Regions from separate parts of the Methylobacterium sp. BI1 genome, predicted to be linked through region 4. Evidence: predicted binding sites of a transcription regulator. Region 4 holds the regulator's gene; each other region holds the start of a gene.
What was found. Region 4 encodes LexA, which represses DNA repair genes until DNA is damaged. Its sites were predicted from a motif close to TGTTCNNNNTGTGTTCNG; they were not measured.
Positions count from the first base shown of each region.

Region 1 (5,734 bases), 1.6 Mb from region 4:
GCAGCAGCGGGATCCGCTCACCGCCGGGGGACAGGGCGACCCGGAGGCGGAGGTCGGGCAGCGCCACGTCGGCGAGATCGAAGCCGGACAGGAACGGGCAGGGCCCGCGGTCGAGGATGTCGGTCGGCGGCATGAGGTCCTGATCCCTACGCAGCACGGTTTCGGCCATTCGCGTGCAGCGCCCGCCCCGTCGCGCCGGACGATCTCCGGCATCGGGATCGGGACGCCCGCACGTCCCACGAGGTCCGCCGCCGGCCGAGAACCACCCGGACGGCCCCGCGAGCCGGTGCCCCGGCGAGACTGCCGCGCCTGTGCACCGAGGGCAATCCGGGTCCCTCCCACCGACGCATCGTCTGCGTCGGCGGGATCGTGCGTCTCAGCCCTTCCAGTTCTTCAACGCCGCGAAGGGGCTCAGCGCCGGATCGGCCGCCGGCGGGTTCAGCACCGGCTCGACCTGGGCGATGGCGTCGGCCAGGGAGAAGGCCGAGCCGCTGGTCAGCTTGCCGCCGGCGGCGTCCTTGTGGCCGCCGCCGCGGAAGCGCCGGGCGCCGTCGAGGGCGGTCTCGTTGTTGGAGCGGAAGGACATCGTCCCGGCCCGCTGCACGTTGAGGACGCGCTTGGCCCGGCCGCTCTCCATGATGAGATCCGAGACCCGCTGGAAGGTGCCGGAATCGAGCCCGAAGGACATCAGCGTGCCGTCCGACAGGGGGTGGAACAGGTCCGAGCGGGCGAGCACGCGGGCGATGCGCATGCGGGTGGTGAGGCTGCGATCGTCCTCCGCATCCTCGGCGAGGTAGCCGTCGAGGATCGCCTTGCGCAGGGCCGGCACCTGACCCTCGATCACGGCCGGGGAGGCGCCGTCGCCGAGGAGGCGGGCCGCGCCGAGCAGGAGGTCGCCGACGAACCGGTCGTGCCAGGGATGGCCGATGGGCACGAGGTTCGAGACGTTGTCCCAGAACATCTCGTCGAGGCTCAGGCCGCTGCGGAAGGCCGGCCGGTCCTTGCGCCAGAGGTCGACGGCGTCGACCGCCGTCACCAGGGCGCCGAGGATCGGGTCCTCGCCGGTGGCGCGGGTCGCGTAGAGGGCCCGGTGCTCGTAGGCCATGCGGGTGGCGCAGCAGACCTCGTCGATGAGCACGACGATGTTCGGATCGTCCAGGTCGAAGCGCTGCAGGCTCGGCGCGGCCGGATCGGCCTGCGGGGGGAGGCCCTGCTCGCGCAGCTGGTCGATGGACGAGGCGTGGTGATCGAGGACGACGAGGTGATGCCGCGCCTCCGGCTCGCGGCGGCGGTTCAGGGCGGCGAAGTTGCGGATGAAGGTCACGGCCACCGCCTCGAGGCCGAGGTCGGTCATCAGGATCATCTCGGGCGCCGGGGTCTTCCCGAGGCGCTTCAGCTCGGTCTCCACCACCGGCCCGACATCGGAATAGCGCGGCACGTGCACGATCCGGGCGACGTCGGCGAACTGGCCGACCACCGTGGAGGCGCCGTAGCCGTCGAGGTCGTGGTGGGTGAGCTGGGTGATCTTCAAGTCCGTGTCCTCGGGCGAATCGCGAAGCGCGGGCTTCGGCTGTCCTGGGCGCCCTTATGCGTCACGGCCCCGTTCGCGGCGAGCCCCCCCGTGGCGCGCCCATCGCGGGGCCGCGTCGGTTCCGCGGTGGATCGCGCACGGGCAGGGCTTGATTCCCGGGCCCGGACCGGGATTCTGCGAACAGACCACGAACACCAACGCCCGAACGATCGGAGAAGCGTCCGCGATGGACCCGGACGACGCGGGGACGATCCGCAAGATCATCCACATCGACATGGACGCGTTCTACGCCTCCGTGGAGCAGCGCGACGACCCGGTGTTGCGGGGCCGGCCGGTGGCGGTGGGCGGATCGCGCGAGCGCGGCGTGGTGGCGGCGGCGAGCTACGAGGCGCGGGCCTTCGGCGTGCGCTCGGCCATGCCCTCCGTCACGGCGCGCCGGCTCTGCCCCGACCTCGTCTTCGTCAAGCCGCGCTTCGAGGTCTACCGGGCGATCTCGGAGCAGATCCGGGCGGTCTTCGCCGAGCATACCGACCTGATCGAGCCCGTGGCCCTCGACGAGGCCTATCTCGACGTGACGGAGAACCGGCAGGGGCTGCCGACCGCCACCGCGGTGGCCCGCGCGATCCGGGCCGCGATCCGCGCGCAGACCGGTCTCGTGGCCTCGGCAGGCGTCTCCTACAACAAGTTTCTCGCCAAGGTGGCGTCCGACTTCCGCAAGCCCGACGCCCTGTTCGTGATCACCCCCGCCATGGGGCCGGCCTTCGTCGAGGACCTGCCGATCGGGCGCTTCCACGGCATCGGTCCGGTGACGGAGGCACGGATGAAGGCGCTGGGCATCCTGACCGGGCGCGACCTGCGCGCCCTCAGCCTGGAGACGCTGACGAAGCGGTTCGGGGCCTCCGCGCCCTATTACTACGGGGTGTCGCGGGGCATCGATGCCCGTCCGGTCCGGGTCAACCGGATCCGGAAATCCATCGGCGCCGAGAATACCTTCTCGGAGGATTCGGCCGACTACGCGGTCCTCGCCGAGCGCCTGACGCCGATCCTCGACAAGGTCTGGGGCGCCGCCACCGCAAAGGACGTCCGGGCCAGAACGGTGACGCTGAAAGTGAAGTTCGCGGATTTCGAGCAGATCACCCGGGCCCGCTCGCTGCCCGGCTTCGTGCCGGACCACGCCGCCCTGGAGGAGACCGTGCTCACCCTCCTGCGCGACCTGCTCCCCCTGCGGCGTAGCGTGCGCCTCCTCGGGGTTTCCCTCTCAGGCCTGGAGCACGGGCCAGCTCCCGAGCCGCGCCAACTCGGCCTGGGCCTCTGATCCGGACATAGACGCGTTGGATCTGGACAAACGAAAGGGGCGCCACCCTCTCGGATAGCGCCCCCTCGGATCAGCCGGTCCCGCGAGCGGGACCCGCGATCTCCCTTAGTTGAAGGGATCGATCTCGGCGGACTCGTAGCTCGTCACTTCCATGCCGACGCAGACTTCCTGGACGATGGGGGCAGACCACTTCATGACGTCTCTCCTGGTTGGTTTGGGGTTGTGAAAGCCGAACCCGGATGGGTTCGATTCACCTTCAGACTACGACCGTGCCCCGAGGGGCCGCGGCTTAGTTGAAGGGATCGATCTCGGCGGACTCGTAGCTGGTGACTTCCATGCCGACGCAGACTTCCTGGACGACGGGGGCGGACCACTTCATGGGAAACTCCTTCGTGTTCGACGCCCTTGATATGCCGTTGTGTTGGGCACAATACAAGTGGGCGCTACACTTATATTTCTCATAGGATCGCGGGAAAAGTGCCGATCCGGCCCCTGGGCGTCGCCTGAAGCCCCAGCCAAAGGGCTGGAAAGCAGAGATATGATGCCGGAACGCGGGATTTGCGAGGGAGGCATCGCCGGCGCGGGACCGGCCTGGGCGGCAGAGGTGCCACGGCCGCGCAGGAAAGATCCGGCCGCCGCCGGTTTCGGCTTGACGCCCCGGGGAGGGGAGGCGCACTGACGCGCCGCCGAACGGGCCTGCGCGGGGGTTACGACTCACCTCGCGGCGCGCGCTTCGACTCCCTCTCGACGATTCCGATGCCCAGCGACAATCCAGACCGATCGCCCGCGCCGTGCGCGGCTGCCTCCGCTCCCTCCGCCTGACGCCCCGCTGACCGGGCCCCGGCGGCCCGGCGCGGGACGGCCCCTCACGGCCGGATCGCGCGCCCTGCGAGGTGAGCCCATGAACGAGATCGCTTCCTTCCCGACCGGCATCGATCCGGCGGTGCTCGCCGCCCGCCTGTCGGACGAGCGCGCGCCCGACATCGTCGAGGCGCTCAACGACGAGGCCCCGGAGGTCGCCGCCGCCATCCTGCTGGGCCTGCCCGTCGAGCGGGCGATCGAGGTGCTCGACCAGCCCGAACTCGACTGCGCCGCCGACATCATCGAGATGCTGCCGCGCGACCGGGTCGCCTCCTACCTGTCGGGCATGTCGGCCGACCGCATCACCGACCTCTTCCGCGAGATCGAGGAGCCCGGCCGCTCGGACCTGCGCGCCCGCCTCGACGCCGAGACCCGCGGCGCCGTCGACCGGCTGAGCACCTACGGAGAGGAGACCGTCGGCTCGCTGATGACGACGGAGTTCGTCGCCGTGCCGGGCAACTGGACGGTGCAGCAGACCCTCGACCACGTTCGCCAGGTGGAGAAGACCCGCGAGACCATCTACGCGATCTTCGTCCTCGACCCGCGCACCCGTGCCCTGACTAAGGCGGTGCCCCTGCGCCGGCTGATCTCGGGCAACCCGGGCGACAACGTGCTCTCGGTGGCGCCGAACCGGCGGCCGCTGGCGGTCTCGCCCACGGCGAGCCGCGAGGAGGCCGCCCGTCTGATCTCGAAATACGACCTCCTGGCGCTCCCCGTCATCGACGCGGTGGGCCACGTCATCGGCATCGTCACCGTGGACGACATGATCGACGCCATGGTCGAGAAGCAGACCCAGGACGTGCAACGCTTCGGCGGCATGGAGGCTCTGCCCGAGCCCTACATGGATATCGCCTTCGGCACGATGATCCGGAAGCGGGCCGGCTGGCTCTGCGCGCTGTTCCTCGGCGAGATGATGACCGCCACCGCCATGCAGGGCTTCGAGGGCGAGCTCGAGAAGGCCATCGTCCTGACCCTGTTCATTCCGCTGATCATGAGCTCGGGCGGCAATTCCGGCAGCCAGGCCACCTCGCTGCTCATCCGCGCCCTGGCCCTGCATGAGGTGCGCCTGCGCGACTGGTGGCGGGTGGCCCTGCGCGAGGTGCCGACCGGCCTCGTGCTCGGCACGATCCTCGGCGCGATCGGCATCGTCCGCATCGTGGTCTGGCAGAAGACCGGCCTGTACGATTACGGCGAGCACTGGATGCTGGTGGCGGCGACCGTGGGGGCGGCCCTCGTCGGCATCGTCACCTTCGGCTCGCTCACCGGCTCGATGCTGCCGTTCCTGCTGCAGCGCCTCGGCTTCGATCCCGCCACCGCCTCGGCCCCCTTCGTCGCGACTCTCGTCGACGTCACGGGCCTCGTCATCTACTTCTCGGTGGCGATGCTGATCCTGCGCGGGACGCTGCTCTAGGCGGCCTCAGGCCCGGGGCCGGAGGCTCAGGTCGCCGAGCACGGAGGTGGCGAGCCGGTCCGGCCCGATCTCGTCGGCGGAATAGCCGACGAGGGCGGCGAGGCTTTCGCGGGCCCGCCAGACGCGGCTCTTCACCGTGCCGATCTTGCAGCCCATCACCGTGGCGGCCTCGTCGTAGGTCATGTTGTCGATGGCCACCAGCGTCAGGGCCTGGCGCAGGGTCGTCGAGAGCCGGCCGATGGCGGCGTTGACGTCCTCGAGGTCGAGCACGGCGCCCTGCGCCGGCAGGGTCACCAGCTGGGCGGCGTAGCTGCCGTCGCTGTCCTCGACCTCGTGCACGCGTTTGCGCTGGCCGGAATAGAACGTGTTGCGCATGATGATGGTCAGCCAGCCGCACACGTTGGTGCCGGGCGTGAAGCTCTCGCGGTACATCCAGGCCCGCAGCATCGTGTCCTGAACCAGATCGTCGGCGCGGGCGGCGTCGCGCGTCAGCGAGAGCGCGTACTTGCGCAGGCCCGGCGCATGATCCTGGAGGCCTTGCCGGACCTCGGCCGTGAGGGTCTCGCCACGGGCCGCGAGTACTGCCTCCAGGCGCGCGAGCAGGACCGCGAACCGG
Region 1 is NZ_CM155267.1:1,993,134-1,998,867, forward strand. It holds gene AC1MGR_RS09330 (alpha/beta fold hydrolase) at 1-133, opposite strand, end outside; gene AC1MGR_RS09335 (dimethylmenaquinone methyltransferase) at 377-1,531, opposite strand; gene dinB (DNA polymerase IV) at 1,758-2,846, shown strand; gene pqqA (pyrroloquinoline quinone precursor peptide PqqA) at 2,952-3,041, opposite strand; gene pqqA (pyrroloquinoline quinone precursor peptide PqqA) at 3,136-3,225, opposite strand; gene mgtE (magnesium transporter) at 3,748-5,118, shown strand; gene AC1MGR_RS09360 (sigma-70 family RNA polymerase sigma factor) at 5,125-5,734, opposite strand, start outside.
Region 1: dinB (DNA polymerase IV) is a predicted target of LexA. The motif match lies at 1,708-1,725, and genes of this name have one in related genera.

Region 2 (5,734 bases), 2.3 Mb from region 4:
GAAGCGCTCGGGTCCGTCTCCTTCGACGCGGCGGAAACGCAGAAAGGCGTGCATCTTGTGCAGGTCGCGGGCGATGGCCTTGCGCATCCGCTCGAGGCGATGGACCAGCGGATCGCTCGAGATCTCCAGCAGGCGCCGCTCGCCGTGCAGGATGCGCCAGATCAGCTCGTAGAGCAGGGCGTAGCGCTCGGGATCGCGGTGGAGCACCACCCGGGCGACCATCTCGCCTACCCCGCGCGGCAGGCTCAAGGGGGCTTCGTCGGAGGGGGCGGGGGCCGGCGTCCCGAACAGCCCGGACGCCGCGCCGATGGACCAGAGCACCCGCTCCGGCGGGGTGCCCCGGCCGGCCAGGCGCCGGGCCGCGGCCCGGAAGCCGTCGAGATCGGCACCCGGCGAGAGGGCGACGGCTTCCAGCGCGCCGCGCCCGAACCCTGTTCCCTCCGCGGAGGAGGGAGGGGCCGATCGGTGTGCGCCCGCCATCCTAGAACAGCGACAGTTGCTTGGGTGGGTCGGCCAGCCGCGCCCGCAGGTCGAGGCGGTCGGTGAGGCCGCCCGCCGGGTGGTAATCGGCGGCGATGAGGAAGGGCCGCGCCCGCTTCAGGGCCGAGGTCAGGCGGGCGACATCGTCGAGGCGCAGGCGGGTGTGCCGGCGGGCCCGGATGATCTTGTCCACCGCCCGGGCGCCGAGGCCCGGCACCCGCAGCAGCATCTCGCGGTCGGCGGCGTTCACGTCGACGGGGAAGCGCGCCCGGTGCTTCAGGGCCCAGGCCAGCTTCGGGTCGATGTCGAGGGAGAGCATCCCGTCCTCGGTAGCGTCGGCCACGTCGTCGGGGGTGAAGGCGTAGTATCGCAGCAGCCAGTCGCCCTGGTAGAGACGATGCTCGCGCTGGAGCGGGGGCGATGTCAGCGGCAGGATGGTCGAGCCGTCCGGGATCGGGCTGAAGGCCGAGTAGTAGACCCGCTTGAGGTTGTAGGAGCCGTACAGGAGCGCGCTCTTTCGGATCAGCGCCTCGTCCGTGGTGGCGTCCGCCCCGACGATGACCTGCGTCGACTGGCCGGCGGGGGAGAAGCGGCGCTTCTCCGCCTTGGCCTCGGTGATGCGCTCGCCGATCTGCGCGATGGCGTGCTGGATGACGGCGCCGTCCTTCTCGGGCGCCAGGCGCTCCAGGCTCGCCTCGGTGGGCAGTTCGACGTTGATCGAGAGCCGGTCGGCGTAGAGGCCGGCCTCCTCGATCAGCCAGGGGCTCGCCTCCGGGATCGACTTGAGGTGAATGTAGCCGCGAAAACCGTGGTCGCGCCGCAGGGACTTCGCCACCCGGGTCAGCAGCTCCATGGTGTGGTCGGGCGACTTGATGATGCCGGAGGAGAGGAACAGGCCCTCGATGTAGTTGCGCTTGTAGAACTCCACCGTGAGGGTCACGACTTCCTCGACGGAGAACTTCGCCCGCTGCACGTTGGAGGAGCGCCGGTTGACGCAGTAGGCGCAGTCGAACAGGCAGTAGTTCGTCAGCAGGATCTTCAGGAGCGAGATGCAGCGCCCGTCCGGCGTATAGGCGTGGCAGATTCCGGCGCCGGTGGTCGAGCCGAGCTCGCCCTTGCCGGCCGTGCGCTTGGGCGCCCCGGAGGACGAGCACGAGGCGTCGTACTTGGCGGCATCGGCGAGGATGCGCAGCTTCTTCGCGAGCGTTTCGTCCATGAAGAAGAGATGCGCCTCGTTCGCGGTTCGTTCAAGTTTTCGCGCGCGAATTCGGGCTTTCTCCGCCGCCGCGATGTCGCAGCCCGAGGGTGGAACCACAGCGCGGAACCGCGTTCCGTCGCTAAGCGTCCGGGTCGAGGGTTTCGGCGTCGGGATCGGCCTCGATCACCCGTCGGCCGAGGCCGTAGGGGAAGCCGGCGCGGGCCATGGCGGCGAGGTCCCGGTCGCGATGGGCTTCGCGGGTCCCGGGCCGGCGCCAGGGTCCGAGGCGCCGCCGCTTGGCATAGGCCCGGGCCGCTTCCTCTTCCAGGTCGACGCCTTCGTCCGCCGTCTCCCGCTCGGTCTCCATCGCGTGGGCCACCTGCTCGCGCGACACGCCCTTGGCGGCGAGCTTGGCCGACAGGGCGCGGGCGGAGGCTCCGCGCCGTCGCAGGGCCGCCAGGCGCCCGGCGGTGAAGCGGGCGTCATCGACGAGGCCGGCGCTGACCGCCCGGGCCACCGTGGCCTCGATCGCCTCGGCGAAGGCGCTCGCCTCTTCCCCTCGCAGGCGGCAGCGCTTGTCGACCCGCCGCTTCAGGGTCTGCCGCAGCATTGCCACGGAGGCGCTGTAGCGTTCGAGGTAATGCAGGGCTGCCCGCTCGAGATAGGCGGGGGTGACGGGCGGGGGCGGTTTGACCTCGGTCCGGCCATCCGGTGCGGCTCCGGTGGGGCGGCGGGACGCAACGTTTCGCGGTGTCATCGGTTCTTCACGATCCGGACGGGTTTCGGGTGTCGGTCTCGCAGATATGGTGATCACGCTGGACAAAGGCTCGTTCCTGCCATGCCGGCATTTCTCGTGAGACGCGAGTGGCTTCTCGTCCTCCTGGCGCTCGGCTTCGCCGTGGTGGCGGGGATGCTGGTCTATCTGTCGCGACCCACCACCCTGACCGTTGCCGTCGGTCCCCGGGACGGCGCCGAGGCGACCCTGCTGCAGACCTACGCCCAGGCCCTCGCCCGCGGTCGCGAGGATGTCCGCCTCAGGCTCAATTTCTACGATGACGTGCGCGACAGCGCCGAGGCGCTCCAGCGCAACAAGGCCGACCTCGCGGTGGTCCGGCCCGACGTCCTCCTGCCCGAGAACGGGCTCACCCTGGCGATCCTGCACGACGAAGCCCTGCTGATCGCCGCCCCCGAGGCGGCCGGCATCGAGAACTTTCCCGATCTCGCGCGCAAGCGCCTCGGCGTGGTCGAGCGGCACGCCGCCGACATGCCGTTCCTGACGAACCTCCTCGCCTTCTACGACTTCTCGGCTCAGCCGGCGGCCGAGCCGGTCCTCGAAACCGGCCTCGGCCCGGCCCGGGTCGCCCTCGTCCCCCTCACCCCCCAGGAGGTGACCAGCGCCATCGCGGAGGGCCGCGTCGACGCGGTGGCGGTCATCGCCGCGCCGGCTTCGAAAGCGGCGATCTCGACGGTGCGCGCCGTCGAGGCGGCCTCGGCCGAGAAGAAGATCAATTTCGTCTCCGTGCCGGATGGCGGGGCGATCATCCAGCGGATGCCCGAACTGCAGGCCGTGACGATCCCCGCCGGCACCTTCGGCGGTCGCCCGAAGCGCCCGGAGGAGGACGTGAAGACGGTGGGCGCCTCCTACCGGCTGATGGCCCGCGGCGGCGTCAGCCGCTTCACGGTCGCCTCGGTGACCCAGCACCTGTTCGAGTGGCGCTCCAAGCTGGCACCCCTGGCGCCCATCGCCAACCTGATGAAGGCGCCGGACTTCGATTCCACCGTCGCGGCCACGAGCGCCCGCCTGCCGAACCATCCGGGCGCGGTGGACTACTTCGAGCGCGAACAACAGACGATGTTCGAGCGCTACGAGGACTACATCTACCTGCTGGCGTTCTTTGGCGGCACCGTCGGCTCGGGCGTCGCCTGGATCGCCCAGCGCCTCGCCCGCAAACGGCGCGAGCGCATCGACATCGTCCTCGACCGCCTCCTCGACATCCTGCGCGAGGTGCGTGCCGCCGGCTGCAAGGCCGACCTCGACGGCCTCGTGCGCGAGACCGACGACCTCGTGGCCGACGTCGTTCAGCATGCCCGCGAGCGCAACATCGACAACCGCACCGTGAGCGCCCTCATCCTGGCCATCGACGCGGTCCATGCGGCGATCAACGACGAGAGGCGCAATCTCGGTTCGGGCGACGTCGAGAGCCGGCGGGCGGTGGACCACGCCCGCACGGCCCGTCTCCTCTCGCTCCACGCACCGGCGGCGGAGTAGCGGGCGGGATCCGGTCGCGCCGGCCGCCGGGAATCAGCCGGCCGTGTCGAGCTCGGGGCCGCGCGTGACGTCGAGGCCGCTCGGCGCACTCGGCGGCGGGCCGACCGTGACGGGCCGGCCGGTGCGGGCGGCCTCGTAGATCGCCTCCATCAGGACTTGGTCCTGCAGGCCCTCCTCGCCGGGCGTGCGCGGGCGCCGATCCTCCTGGATGCAGCGGGCCATGTGGTCGATCTCGAGGGCGAACTGGTTCTTCTGCGTCAGGATGCGGGTGTCCTGCGACTCGGCCTGCCCGTCCGGTCGCGCGATGACGAGGCGCTGGCCGCGATAGGCGAAGGCGTTCTGCAGGTCGATGTCGGCTTTGTCGGTATGGACCTGGAGCCGTCGCGACTCGTGCACCCCATAGCTCGTCATGCACTGCGCGATGACTTGCGAGGGAAAGCGCAGGGTGAAGGAGACCGATTCCTCGACCTCGGCGAATTTCGGATCCCCCTCGGGCGTGTAGATCTGCGCCTCCACCGAGACGGGCTCCTCGCCGGTGAGGGCGCGCACGCCGTTCAGGCAATAGAGCCCGATATCCGGCAGGGCGCCGCCGCCGGCCAGGGCCTTCTTCAGGCGCCATTGCTGGGGCAGGCCGGTGGTCTGGCCGTTGAAGGCCTGGATCAGGCGCGTCCGGCCGACTTCGCCGGAGCGGGCGAGGCGCACGACCTCGCGGTTATAGGGCTCGTACTGGCAGCGATAGGCGATCATCAACTTGACCTTGGCCGCCGCGCAGGCCGCGATCATGTCCCGGGCCTCGGCCGAGGAAGCCGCCATCGGCTTCTCGCAGAGCACGTGCTTGCCGGCCTTGGCCGCGGAAAGCACGTCGCCGCGATGCACGGCGTTCGGCGTCACCACATAGACCGCCTGGATCGCGGGGTTCTGCGCGAGGCGGTCCCACTCGTCGTAGCCGTAGACCGCTTCCGGCGCGATCCCGTACTGCTCGGCCACGAGCTTCGCCTTGGCAGGGGTGCCCGACATCAGCGCGACGACCCGGGCCCGCTTCGTCTCGCCGAAGGCCGGCAGGATCTCCTCCAGGCTGAGGCGCCCGAGGCCCACGATGGCGAAGCCCACGCGCTTGCCCGGAGGCATCGGGGCGGGCGGCGGCGGGGGCGCCCTGTCTCCGGGGCCGCGCCAGTTCGGGAACATCACCTTGCCGCCCTGCACGGCGCCGGTATCGGCCGGGACCGAGGGCCCCGGCGGGCCCGATTGCGCGCCGGCGCCCGTCGCTCCGAGGGCGAGGCCGGTCAGCGTCGCGCTGCCGGCGCGGAGGACGTTGCGGCGGGAGAGGGGGATTTCATCCGTCATGAAGCTCGCTGTCGGTTCCGGCGGGACAGGGGCCGCGGAAGGGGGAACCGTCGGCCTGCTCCTTCGGGAACGTCACGGCGAGAAACGCGGTTCCGGCGATCCGAAGGCCTGCGCCACCGGACCGCTGACGCTCTCAGGCTCCGTCGCCCCGCGCGGCCAGCCGGGCCCGCAGGGTCGCGATTTCCACCTGCGCCGCCCGAAGGTCGCGCATCAGGCCGATGGGGATCGGCACCGCGGCGGGCGGATCCGGCACGAACTGGACGCCGACGCAATCGTCGCCCCGCCAGATCAGGCGCACCGGCCGCGTCTGCCGGGTCTTGCGGATGTGGAGGTCGAAGATCTCCGGCAGGGGCACGCCATCGCTGAGCGCGAGGCGCACGCCGTCGGGACCGCAATCGCGGATCAGGCAGGCCGTATCGGAAGCATGCGGGGCGATGCGGATA
Region 2 is NZ_CM155267.1:748,644-754,377, forward strand. It holds gene AC1MGR_RS03545 (UdgX family uracil-DNA binding protein) at 1-480, opposite strand, end outside; gene AC1MGR_RS03550 (putative DNA modification/repair radical SAM protein) at 482-1,696, opposite strand; gene AC1MGR_RS03555 (regulatory protein RecX) at 1,818-2,435, opposite strand; gene AC1MGR_RS03560 (TAXI family TRAP transporter solute-binding subunit) at 2,517-3,947, shown strand; gene AC1MGR_RS03565 (Gfo/Idh/MocA family protein) at 3,981-5,291, opposite strand; gene AC1MGR_RS03570 (hypothetical protein) at 5,425-5,734, opposite strand, start outside.
Region 2: AC1MGR_RS03550 (putative DNA modification/repair radical SAM protein) is a predicted target of LexA. The motif match lies at 1,714-1,731, and genes of this name have one in related genera.

Region 3 (5,734 bases), 1.6 Mb from region 4:
ATGACCGGTCCAGGTGATGGTGCGGGGCTGGCCGGAGGCGGTGATGGCGGTGTCGCCGATCCGCAGATCCTCGACGGTGACTTCGCCCCGCGTCGTCAGGATGTGAGTGCCAGACCCGAAGCAGAGCACGAAGGCATCGGGCAGGACCGTCATCGGTGTCGAGGGATCATAAATATCGTCCGAATACAGGGAGTAGGAGTCGCCTCTCGCACCTGATACACGAACGACGACGCCGGTCGAGTCTTTGAGCTGACCGAAATAGACCCGATTGGTGAACGTCTTTGTTACGGAGTCTGTGGTCTCTACAGTTTGCATCTTGTCGTTGGAAACGTCTCCCAGGACGTTGGGATCGTTGGAGCCATCACTAGAGGGAAGATCGCTAAGAACGAAGGTGCCGGGCGTGCCTCCTGAAGCGATCAACGGGTTGATGAAGCCAAAGCCGGACGATCCATCGAGTGCGCTCAAGCTATAAACGTGTGAAAATGTTTTGGTCGATGCCATGATATGATCCTCACCGAGATCGTAGTTCGAGGAGTGAAACGAGGCACATTTGCTTCACACAAATGCGCTCATGCAGCTTCTGCAGTGCGCGCCTGCGAGCGATCTACAGATTCTGTCTTAGATCTTCGAGTTCCGCTGAAGTGGCGCACTGATCGCACTTGGACACCGACCGTGGCGTGACGGGCTGTTGATCGGTGTCCAAGTGTCGCCGAGTGTTTCGCGGAGTCATCGGTCGCGAGATCTTGGGCCTAATCCGGCTGCGAAAGCGAAGTGGCTTGCGTCATTGCTCCAGGCGCAGTCATCGACTAGGTTTTGGGCGAAGACAGCCGCGAGGCGGTGCCGCTCGGCCTCGACCAGGGGACCGTCGAGCGCGACGGGCCGGCATCGGGCCGACAGGCCCGGCGGGACGAAGTCCGGGTTGTGCAGCGCGTGGTCCGAGGCCTCTTCGAAGAAGGGCCGGCATCCGAAATCGAGGAAGCTCTCGGCGGCCAGGCCCTCGGCCAGGAGGATGTCGTGGGTATCGAGCTCGACGTGCCAGTAGGTGACGCTCGCCATGCGGGTGCGGGCGATGGTGGTGCCGTTGACCAGGGTCATGACCGGCAGGAGCACGCCACCCTGTCCGTCGGCATCGGCGCCGACGAGGACGGGATGGCCGGGGGAGAGGAGCAGGTCGCGGGTGGGCCGTCCGTAGCCGAAGGCGCCGGCGCGGATGCGGACGGGGGCCTTGTCGACGGGCAGGGCTGTATCGGCGCTGAGGGTGCGATGACCGGTCCAGGTGATGGTGCGGGGCTGGCCGGAGGCGGTGATGGCGGTGTCGCCGATCCGCAGATCCTCGACGGTGACTTCGCCCCGCGTCGTCAGGATGTGAGTGCCAGACCCGAAGCAGAGTACAAGGGAGGATTGGCTCACAGACGAAGCCGGAAATTCATCGTTGAATTTGTAGGTGCCGTTCGTGAGAAGAAGATAGACCTGCGTCCCGGCGGGCTTTGAAGGTTCGTCGGCTGGAAAGCTTACGATGGCGTCGCCGTTGGTAATTTTTCCGTAGTAAAATAGATTTTTTGGATACGCCGAACCATCGGGCTGAATAAGATTGACACGCTCCTGCGGTGTATCCCCAAGCACGCCGATATTGTCGCCTGGGCCAGTGCTTGCAGCTTCCGACAGTGTATAGCCGCCTGCTTCCGGTGCACCGCCGCTGGATAGAAATCCGCCGTCGGGGGAGGGTCTAAGTTCGACGAGAGTCGTGTAATGAATCGATGGACTCGGACCAGATGACATCTTCGTGCTCCGTATGAGAATTGACTTTAGATGTCTTTCGCCTTTTGCTCCAGATTCTAGGAAAACCATCAGAGCTTTTGTCGAATATTGGTCATATCTGCTGTATAGGGCTGGTTTGTTATGATGTCGGCTCGTTTAAAGGCTTTCGATTAGGCCTCTGCGAGCGCGGGGAACGGCAAGTTGAGAAGGCGTCGTCTCCTGCGATCTGGTGCTTCTCAAACGCCTGTGGGACGGCATTCGAAACTTCACACGCTGGCACGCCTATTTTTTTCGGCGGATCTATTCCGGGCGCCGAAGCGGCTCGGTGATCGCTGCCTCGGCCTCAAAGATGCGGGGGGCAGACGAGGGTGAACTCCCGATCTCTGCCTCTGGTCACGCCCAAGACGAGGTTGATGATCTATGTCGATCGGGGCTGCGCGCCGTTTGTTGGCTCGATCAACACGTCGGACAAACCGACGGCGGCGTACACAGATGTCAATCAGTCCGTGTTGTCGTTGATCCGAAGCCTGCGAGGCGCGGATGGACGAGATCTCTGTTCCTGCCCACACGGATCGAGGGGGGCGGATCTCCCGGCCGCCGAATCTCGGATCTGCGGCCCTCTTCGCCGAAGACGACCCAGTCCGTTCGACGCGCGAAGCCCTCGTATGATCGGATCATCGGTTCCGCGGATAGCGTTCACCACCCGCATCCGGCTTTTTGGATTGTTCGTCCCGGGGGTCAGTTCCAGGATCACGCTGACACCCACAGTGGTGAGCGTGGACAAGACTCCCTCGGCCGACACCAAGTCTCGTTCGCCGGGGGGTCTTTCGCGTGGGCGCTCGATGCTCTGGCGGCCGAGTCAGGATGAGCGGTTGAGGGCGGCGCCGATGTAATTGTACATCGCGGTCGTCTGGTCGGCGAAGAACCGCATCGCCGTCACGATCGCCAGGAAGACGAGAGCCATGATCAGGCCGTACTCGAGGGCCGTCGAGCCGGACGTGTCGCTGAGAAAGCGGCGGATCAGGATCTGACGATCGTGCCGCGCCGGAGATCCGCACAGACCCCTGGCGTGTTCGAGATCCAGTTCGGTCATGGCCCCAGGATATCTTTCGCGGACGTCGATCGAGGGGGACGGTACGCTATCTTCCTTGCGGAGGACTTAAACGGATTGTCGACGTTCGGAGAGGAATGTCCGCGTCGACCCGGGAGCGGCAGCCCCCGGGTCTTTGGTCAGGTCCGTCCGATCCTCTCGGATTGCCAACCCGGGCCGGAAGCCGCTCGCGCTACGCTCAGGCCTTGCCGGATCCCTTGCGCAGGGCGTCGATCCGCTGGGATGCCTCGGCCTTGTCGAGATCGGGATCGAACGCCTCGGGGTCCTTCGCCTCTTCGGACAGGGTCTTGAGGTAGGAGGCCTGGGCGCCGGTCATCGGCTCGCCGCCGGTGGTCCACTCGCTCGGATCCTTGATCTGGTTCGAGACGTCCTTCGGATCGGTCTTGGGATTCTCGTCGGATTTCGAGGTCTGGGACTTCGAGGTCTGGGGCTTCGAGGTCTCGGACTTCGCCTGGGTCTTGCTCGCCTGGGTGCCGGCCATGTGGAATTCCTTCGGTTCACGAAATGTTCTAGTGAACGCGGGCCTCCGGACGCGGTTCCTGCGCGCGCATTGGCGAAGGCCGGTGATCCCGTGGTCAAATGTCTCACGGGTTCGCGATCTTCGGATCGGAAGACGGCTGCTGGGTCCGGCCGGGACGGTCGGCGGAGACATGGCTCGGTCGGCCGTCACCCGTCGTGGCAGTCCGAGGCTTGACGGGTCGCGTCGGGGCTGGAACATGTCAACATCACTGACGTAAATCGAGGTCGTCCGAGACGTGACTGCCCACGCGATGCGAGATGCCGACGCCGATGCGGCGCTGCCGTCCTCCGGTTCCGGCGACGACCTCATCGAGCTCCTCTTTTTCGCCTATCGGGATTTCGTCGGCGATCCCGACCGCATCCTGGCCCAGTACGGCTTCGGCCGGGCCCATCACCGGGTGCTGCACTTCGTCGACCGCTATCCGGGTCTTACGATCGCCGAACTCCTGGATATCCTGCGCATCACCAAGCAGAGCCTGAATCGGGTGCTGAAGGATTTGATCGAGCAGGGCTACATCGCGCAGAAGACCGGCACCAGCGACCGGCGCCAGCGGCTGCTGTACTGTACCTCAGCCGGGGCGGACCTCGCCGGCGACCTCATGCGGGTCCAGAGCCGACGGGTGGCCCGCGCCCTCGCGGCGTCTGAGCGCGGCGGCGAGGCGCCCCTCTCCGCCGAGAGCTTCCTCTTCGGGATGATCGAGCCGGACGCGCGCGCGGCCGTTCAGCGCCTGATGTCCCGGCGCACCGGCAAGGCTGCCTGATGGCCACGCCCGGGACGCGCCCGACCGCAGACCTCCCCGATCATGCACCGCACATCCTGGTGGTCGACGACGATCGCCGGGTGCGGGAGCTGCTGTCGCGCTTCCTCTACGAGCAGGGCTTTCGCGTCACCGCCGCCGGGAACGTGCCGGAGGCCCGCACCAAGGCGCAGTGCTTCGTCTTCGATGCCCTGGTGCTCGACGTGATGATGCCCGGCGAGAGCGGCTTCGACTACGCCCGCGAGGTGCGGCAGACCTCGCGCGTGCCGATCCTGATGCTGACCGCCCGCTCGAACCCCAACGACCGGGTCATGGGCCTGGAGATCGGCGCCGACGACTACCTGCCGAAACCCTTCGAGCCGCGCGAACTGATCCTGCGCCTGTCGAACATCATCAAGCGGCGCAGCGAGGCCGGCGGGCGCGCCCAGAGCCACGACACCGTGACCTTCGGCCCCTTCGCCTACCGCATCGACCGGGGTGAACTGCGCCGCGAGGACGAGCTGATTCGGATCACCGAGCGCGAGCGCGAGATCCTTACCATCCTGGCCCAGGCCGCCGGCGGCAACGTCGAGCGCGAGGCCCTGGCCGGCAGCGGAGGGCTCGCCGCCGAGCGCAGCATCGACGTGCAGATCAACCGCCTGCGCCGCAAGACCGAGGTCGATCCGGCCAATCCCCTGTTCCTGCAGACGGTGCGGGGCGTCGGTTACCGCCTCGCGGTCGATTGAGCCCATGGCGGCCACCGGCCTCCTCCAGCGCACGGCGACGCGCCTCGCCGCCCTGCCCCGGCCCGGTCGGATCTGGCGGATCGTCAGCCGCGCCATCGGCGACGTCCTGCCCAAGGGCCTCTATGCACGCTCGCTGATCATCATCATCGCGCCGGTGGTGCTGCTCCAGTCGGTGATCGCCTACACCTTCATGGAGCGCCACTGGCAGCTCGTGACGCGCCGCCTGTCCTCCGCCGTCACCGCCGACGTCGCGGCGCTGATCGACATCTACGAGAGCTATCCGCAGGACAAGGATTCCGAGACCCTGACCCGGATCGCCAACGACCGGCTCAACCTCGACGTCGACATCCTGAAGGGGGCCAAGCTCCCCCCGGCCGGGCCGCGGCCGTTCTTCTCGATCCTGGACGAGGCCCTGTCCGAGGAGATCCGGCGCCAGATCCGCCGGCCCTACTGGATCGACACCGTGGGCCGCTCCAGCCTGATCGAGATCCGCGTCGCGATTCCCGATGGGGTGATGCGCGTCACCGCCCGGCGCAGCATGGCCTATGCCTCGAACTCGCACATCTTCCTGCTCTGGATGAGCGGCTCGTCCCTGGTCCTGCTCGGCGTCGCGATCCTGTTCCTGCGCAACCAGATCAAGCCGATCCTGCGGCTCGCCGCCGTGGCCGAGAGCTTCGGCAAGGGCCGCGAGATCGAGTTCCGGCCCCGCGGCGCCCGCGAGGTCCGCCAGGCCGGCCACGCCTTCATCGAGATGAAGCGGCGCATCGAGCGGGCGATGGAGCAGCGCACGACGATGCTCAACGGGGTCAGCCACGACCTGCGCACCATCATCACGCGGTTCAAGCTCTCCCTCGCCCTGGTCG
Region 3 is NZ_CM155267.1:2,007,391-2,013,124, reverse strand. It holds gene AC1MGR_RS09430 (PLP-dependent cysteine synthase family protein) at 1-4, shown strand, start outside; partial or broken gene AC1MGR_RS09425 (Hint domain-containing protein) at 1-153, opposite strand, end outside; gene AC1MGR_RS09420 (Hint domain-containing protein) at 727-1,410, opposite strand; gene AC1MGR_RS09415 (Flp family type IVb pilin) at 2,618-2,851, opposite strand; gene AC1MGR_RS09410 (DUF3072 domain-containing protein) at 3,048-3,350, opposite strand; gene AC1MGR_RS09405 (MarR family winged helix-turn-helix transcriptional regulator) at 3,640-4,149, shown strand; gene AC1MGR_RS09400 (response regulator) at 4,149-4,871, shown strand; gene AC1MGR_RS09395 (ATP-binding protein) at 4,876-5,734, shown strand, end outside.
Region 3: AC1MGR_RS09410 (DUF3072 domain-containing protein) is a predicted target of LexA. The motif match lies at 3,364-3,381, and genes of this name have one in related genera.

Region 4 (5,734 bases):
GCCACCGCGCCCTTCGCCACCTACCATTTTCAGACGGTGCAGCCGTTCGGGCTCATCGGAAATGCGCTCACCTTGCCGCTGGTCTCCCTCGCGGTGATGCCGTCGGCGGTTCTGGGCATCCTGGCCTATCCGTTCGCCCTGGATCAGCCGGTCTGGTGGGCGATGGGCCTCGCCGTGCGGGGAATGCTGACCATTTCCACCTGGATCGCGGGTTTCGGAAACGCCGTCGTGGTGGTCCCGGCCTTCGGCACCGGTGCCCTCGGCTGTCTCGCGGCCGCGCTGATCGTCCTGACCCTCCCGGCCTCGTCGCTGCGCTGGCTCGGCCTCATTCCGGCAGCAATCGGCATCGCCTGTGCGGCCCTTCCGGATCGCTACGACGTCTACATCGATCGTGAGGGGACGGGCGCGGCCGTTCGCGAACGCAACGGGCGCCTCGCCACCCTCGGACGGCCGCCCCCCTTCGTGCTCGCACAATGGCTCAAGGCCGACGGAGACGACCGACGAGTGCAGGACGTCCTCGGGTTCGAGGGCTCGCGCTGTAATCGCCTGGGTTGTACCCTGACGACGCCCGACGGCCGCGTGCTCGCCCTGACCACCGACAAGCGTGCGCTCGGTGAGGACTGCGCCAGGGCCGCGATCCTGATCACCCGGCAATCCGCACCGGCAGGCTGTGCCGCCTCGATCATCGTCGACCGGGATTTCTTAGGGTCGCACGGCGCGACGTCGATCCGATTCACCCGCGATGGGCCGTCTCTCGCCACGGCGAAGCATTCCGGCGAAATCGTACCCTGGCGCGCGACACCGTTGCGGAAGCCGATGGAACCGTCGGGTACGCCGGTTCCGCCCTCGACACCGTCGACGGTGGCAGAGACCCTTGAGCGGGCCGGCGATCCGTCGGATCCATCCGGCGACGAACCGGACGGGGAACCCCTTCAGTAGCGGCGTACGAGGCTGACGAGGCGCCCCTGAATCTGTACCCGATCCGGGCCGAGGACCCGGGTCTCATAAGCCGGGTTGGCCGCTTCCAGGGCGATGGACGATCCACGCCGACGGAGACGCTTCAGGGTCGCTTCTTCGTCGTCGATGAGAGCCACGATGATGTCGCCCGTATTGGCCGTGTCCTGCTTACGGATCACCACCAGATCACCGTCGAGGATCCCGGCATCGACCATGGAATCCCCGCGAACCTCCAGGGCGTAGTGCTCGCCACCGGCCAGGAAATCCGGAGACATCGTCACCGAATGGCTCTGCTCCTGAATGGCCGAGATGGGCGTACCGGCCGCGATCCGCCCCATGACCGGGATCGTCACGGCCCGGCCGCTCTCGTCGGTGGCCTGCGTGGTCGGCAGGCGGGACACCGAGGCGCCGGCCGGCAGACCCTTGCCCTTGCCGCCTTCGACGACGCTCGGCGTGAACCGACGAACCTCGGGAACCGGGGCTGCGCGGGGGGCGCCCGCATGACCGCCCAGGCTCTCCGGCATCCGGATGACCTCGATGGCCCGCGCCCTGTTGGGCAGCCGGCGCAGAAAGCCGCGTTCCTCCAGAGCCGTGATCAGGCGGTGGATACCCGACTTCGACTTCAGGTCGAGGGCGTCCTTCATCTCGTCGAACGACGGGGGAACGCCGCTCTCGCGCATCCGGAGCTGGATGAACTGGAGCAGGTCCAGCTGCTTACGCGTCAACATGCGGGACACTCTTCGTTAGCGCCACGGAGCGCGGCGGATGGCACCAGAAACAAACCACGAACACGTTAAACGTTCCGTAAGTGTTCTGCAAGGGTTCCTGCTGGGAGCCTCGAAGAGGAAGGGTGCGATAGCCGAAAATTGCTTCGCTCGGGCCTGCCCCTGCCGACATCGCCGGAAGCGGGGCCCGGCCTAGTGCTGTCCTGTCCGGCCTGCCTTCGGCTGGTCTCCGGAGTCATTCCCGCCCGTCCCGGTGGAGTCGCGGGGCTTCTGCCAGAAGGTGTCGAACAAGCGCTGCATCGCGCGGGCATTCTCCTGCTGCACCTCCAGGCCCGTCTGAAACATCTGCTGCATCATGTCGAACGGCGCCTCCGCGGCTGACCTGTCCGGTGCAGCGGGCTCGGGCCGGGGCGGGGCCGCGAGCCGTGCCGGCGCGGGACGCGACCGCGTCTCGGGTGCGGCGGCCGGGGCACTGGCGCCGGATTTCAGGAACGCCTGCATCATCTCCGACCAGGCAGTGGCCGGGAAGCCGAACGGGTTCGCCTCGGCACGGGGGGCCGGCGCGGCGGCAGGCGCCTGGTTGATCATGACGTGGACGATCCCCGCCACCACCATGCCGGCCATGACCGGCAGCATCTGCTTCAAGGCCGGCATCGCAACGCCGCTGACGGCGGCGGCCTGCTGCAGAACCGCCTGACTCAGATGCGGCGAGCCGAAGAGTTGCTGGACCAGCATGTCCATCTGCGGCGTCGCGCTCGTCGCCTTCGGTGCGCTGGGGCCGACGAGATTGAAGAGATGGGCAAAGCCGGTCGGATCCTGAGCGACGTTCCGCTGCAGCCCCATGGTCAGGGCCGGGAGCAGGGCTTCCATCGCGCGCAGGCTCTGTTCCGGCGACAGGCCGAACTGCCGTCCGAATCCCTGCGCGTTGGCGCCCGCCTGCGCCTGGAGGATGTCGAACAGATTGAACATGGCGGCCTCGCGGACGAACAACGGCTTTCCCGGTCATCGACCCGGGCGCGCCCTGCGAATTCTGTCGCATCCGGTCAGCACTGACCAGCCCGGGCGCCTCATGACCGCCCGATTCCCCGCCGACGGGAGCCCGCATCAACCTGTTTCTTGCCCCGGACCCGCGATGCGCTTCCCTTCGCCCCTGCTCGAGGCGCGCCTGGTGCGTCGCTACAAGCGTTTCCTCGCCGACCTGCAACTCGCCGATGGGTCCCTGATCACGGCCCACTGTCCCAATCCGGGGGCGATGCTGGGACTGGCGGTGCCGGGCGCGCGGGTCCTCCTGGCCGACGTCCGGAGCCCGACGCGCAAGCTCCCCTTCTCGTGGGAACTGGTGGAGGCCGACCTGCCCGGCGGCCGGCAGTGGGTCGGGATCAACACGATGCGGCCGAACGCCCTGGTGGCGGAGGCCTTCGCCGCTGGCGGGCTGCCGTCCCTGGCCGGCTACACCGCCCTGCGCCCCGAAGTCCGCTACGCCCGGGCCAGCCGGGTCGACTTCCTCGCCACCGGGGAGGGGATGCCGCCCTGCCATGTCGAGGTGAAGAACTGCCACCTGATGCGCAGCCCGGGTCTCGCGGAATTTCCGGATTGCGTCGCCGCCCGCAGCGCCCGCCACATGACGGACCTCGCGGCCGTCGTCGCGGCCGGGGGACGCGCCATGGTCATCATCGTGGTGCAGATGTGGGCAGACCGCTTCGACGCCGCCCGGGACCTCGATCCCGCCTTCGACCGCGCCCTTCAGATCGCTCGGGCAGCCGGCGTGGCCGTTTACGCCCATCGCTGCCGCATCGAGCCGGGTGGAATCACCGTGGCCGACGCCATCCCGGTGCTTTAGGGGCGCGTCCGAGAAAGGCGGCGCGAGCCCGTCAGTCCGCCCGCTCGAAGATCAGGTTGAGGCGGGTCCGGGCGATCCGGCGATAGCCGTTCTGCTCGAGCAGGGCCGGCAGGTCGATCTGCCATTGATCGGTGCCGTTCTCGACGATGAGCAGCCGCGGATGGAGGCTTGCGGGTGCGGCCCGCAGGAAGGGTTCGAGGATCAAATCCTCGGCGCCCTCGACGTCGAGCTTCATCGCGTCGATGCGCGCGATGCCCTCTCCGAGCGCGAGATCCAGCAGGGGGACGGCAGGCACACGGATCTGCGCGCCCTCGTTCGTCCCGACGATCTTCAAACTCGATTCGCCGCGGTTGCGCGGGTCCACGAAGAGGGTGAGTTCTCCGGCCTTGTCGGCAATCGCGCAAGCCACAGCCTTGACCGTCCCGAACGGATTCTGACCGATGTTGTAGGTGAGGCGGTCGAACACGTCGGGCTGCGGCTCGACGGCCAGGATCCGGGCCCGGGGCCCGGCGAAGGCCGCCACGAACAGTGCGTAAGCGCCGATGTTCGCACCGATATCCAGGAACGTGCAGCCGGGCTGAAGCTTTGCCCGAAGGAGTTCGCGCTCCTCCGGGTCGAAGAACTGCGGCGTGAAGAGCACCTTCTTCTCGCAGTTGTTGTTGTAGGGGTAGAGCCGCATGCGCGCGCCGTAGCGCTCCACGTCCAAGGGCGCGCCGCGCAAGAGCCCGATCGCCACCCGACGCAGGAACAGGGCGAGGCGTCGCCCTGCCCAGCTCGCATACGAGATCCGTCCCGTCTGCTGAGCGATGCGCGCGACGAGGCCGGTGGGAGCGTAGGTGCCGTAGGGCTGCGTGTCTTTCATCGTGCGTGCTGATGCCAGCGCACGGGCGCGGCGGCAAGCGAAGGCGTCAAGAGATGGCGGCAGGGCGCTGGAAATCCGGCACTGAGTTGCGCGCCGCAGCGGGTTCAAGCGAAGGGAGGCGGTCGCAATCGAGACCGAGCCTGCGAAACGCCTGGGAAGCTGCCGGAAATCCTCGAGGCCGGATGTGGTGGTCAGACCTGTTCCATTGTGGCAACACCACGACTGAAACCAGTTTCGAGCAGCCTAAATTGCCTGAAAAATAGGCGTCTGCACAAAGGATAGCTTTGCCGTAACAGGGAACCTTTGAGAACGTCACGCCAACGCAAATTCTCCTGCAGAGTTCCCATGGCCATGCACCGCTCGCTCCTTGCCCTTTCCGCCGTCCTGCTGTCCTCGGTCTGCGCCTTCGCAGCCGACATGCCGGCGAAGGTGCTGGCGGTTCCCGCCCCGCCCGCGCCCTGCAAGGCCGAGATCACCTTCCCGGCCTATGGCGGCGTCATCAAGCAGAACCCGAACCCATCCTGCCTGACCCTCGGCGCCTTCGGCGACATCTATGTCGGCGGTGCGGTGAGCGGATACTTCTACACGCAGACGAACCAGCTTTCGGCCGCCTTCTCGCCCCCGGGCATTCCGCTCGACCGTGGTGCGCGCGCCGACTTCTCGAACCTCATGGGCTTCATCCAGAAGGCCGACGGTCCGTTCCAGTTCTATGCTGCCTTCGGCGCCTACACGATCCCGGGCCTCGGCGCACCGATCTTCAGCGCCTTCGATCAGACCGACCTGCTCTTCTCCCCGGTTCCGATCGTGTTCGGCAAGTACGTGATCAACGACAACTGGTCGGTCCAGGGCGGCCGCATGCCGACCCTGATCGGCTCGGAACTTCCCTTCACCTTCCAGAACCTGAACATCTCGCGCGGCCTCCTGTTCAACCAGGAGAACGTGATCAACCAGGGCGTTCAGGTGAACTACTCGGACGGTCCGTGGGCCGCCTCGTTCGCCGCGACCGACGGCTTCTACTCGGGTGAGATCAACTGGATCACGGGTGCGATCACCTACAAGATCGATGCCGCCAACACGGTCGGCATCAACGGCGGCACGCACTTCTCCAGCTACACCAACTTCGACGGCCTCACCTCGCGCGGCCTGCGCTACCAGTTCGCCACGCCCCAGACGCTGCAGAACAGTAGCATCATCAGCGCCAACTACACCTACGCCGATGGTCCCTGGATCGTGACGCCGTACGTCCAGTACACGAACGTCGAGAGCAATACCGTTCTCGGCCTCGCCGGTGCCGAGACCGTCGGCGGCGCGCTGCTCGCCAGCTACGCCTTCACCGACAACTTCGCCCTG
Region 4 is NZ_CM155267.1:3,599,209-3,604,942, reverse strand. It holds partial or broken gene AC1MGR_RS17040 (ComEC/Rec2 family competence protein) at 1-939, shown strand, start outside; gene lexA (transcriptional repressor LexA) at 933-1,685, opposite strand; gene AC1MGR_RS17030 (DUF937 domain-containing protein) at 1,875-2,672, opposite strand; gene sfsA (DNA/RNA nuclease SfsA) at 2,815-3,522, shown strand; gene AC1MGR_RS17020 (FkbM family methyltransferase) at 3,554-4,384, opposite strand; gene AC1MGR_RS17015 (outer membrane beta-barrel protein) at 4,730-5,734, shown strand, end outside.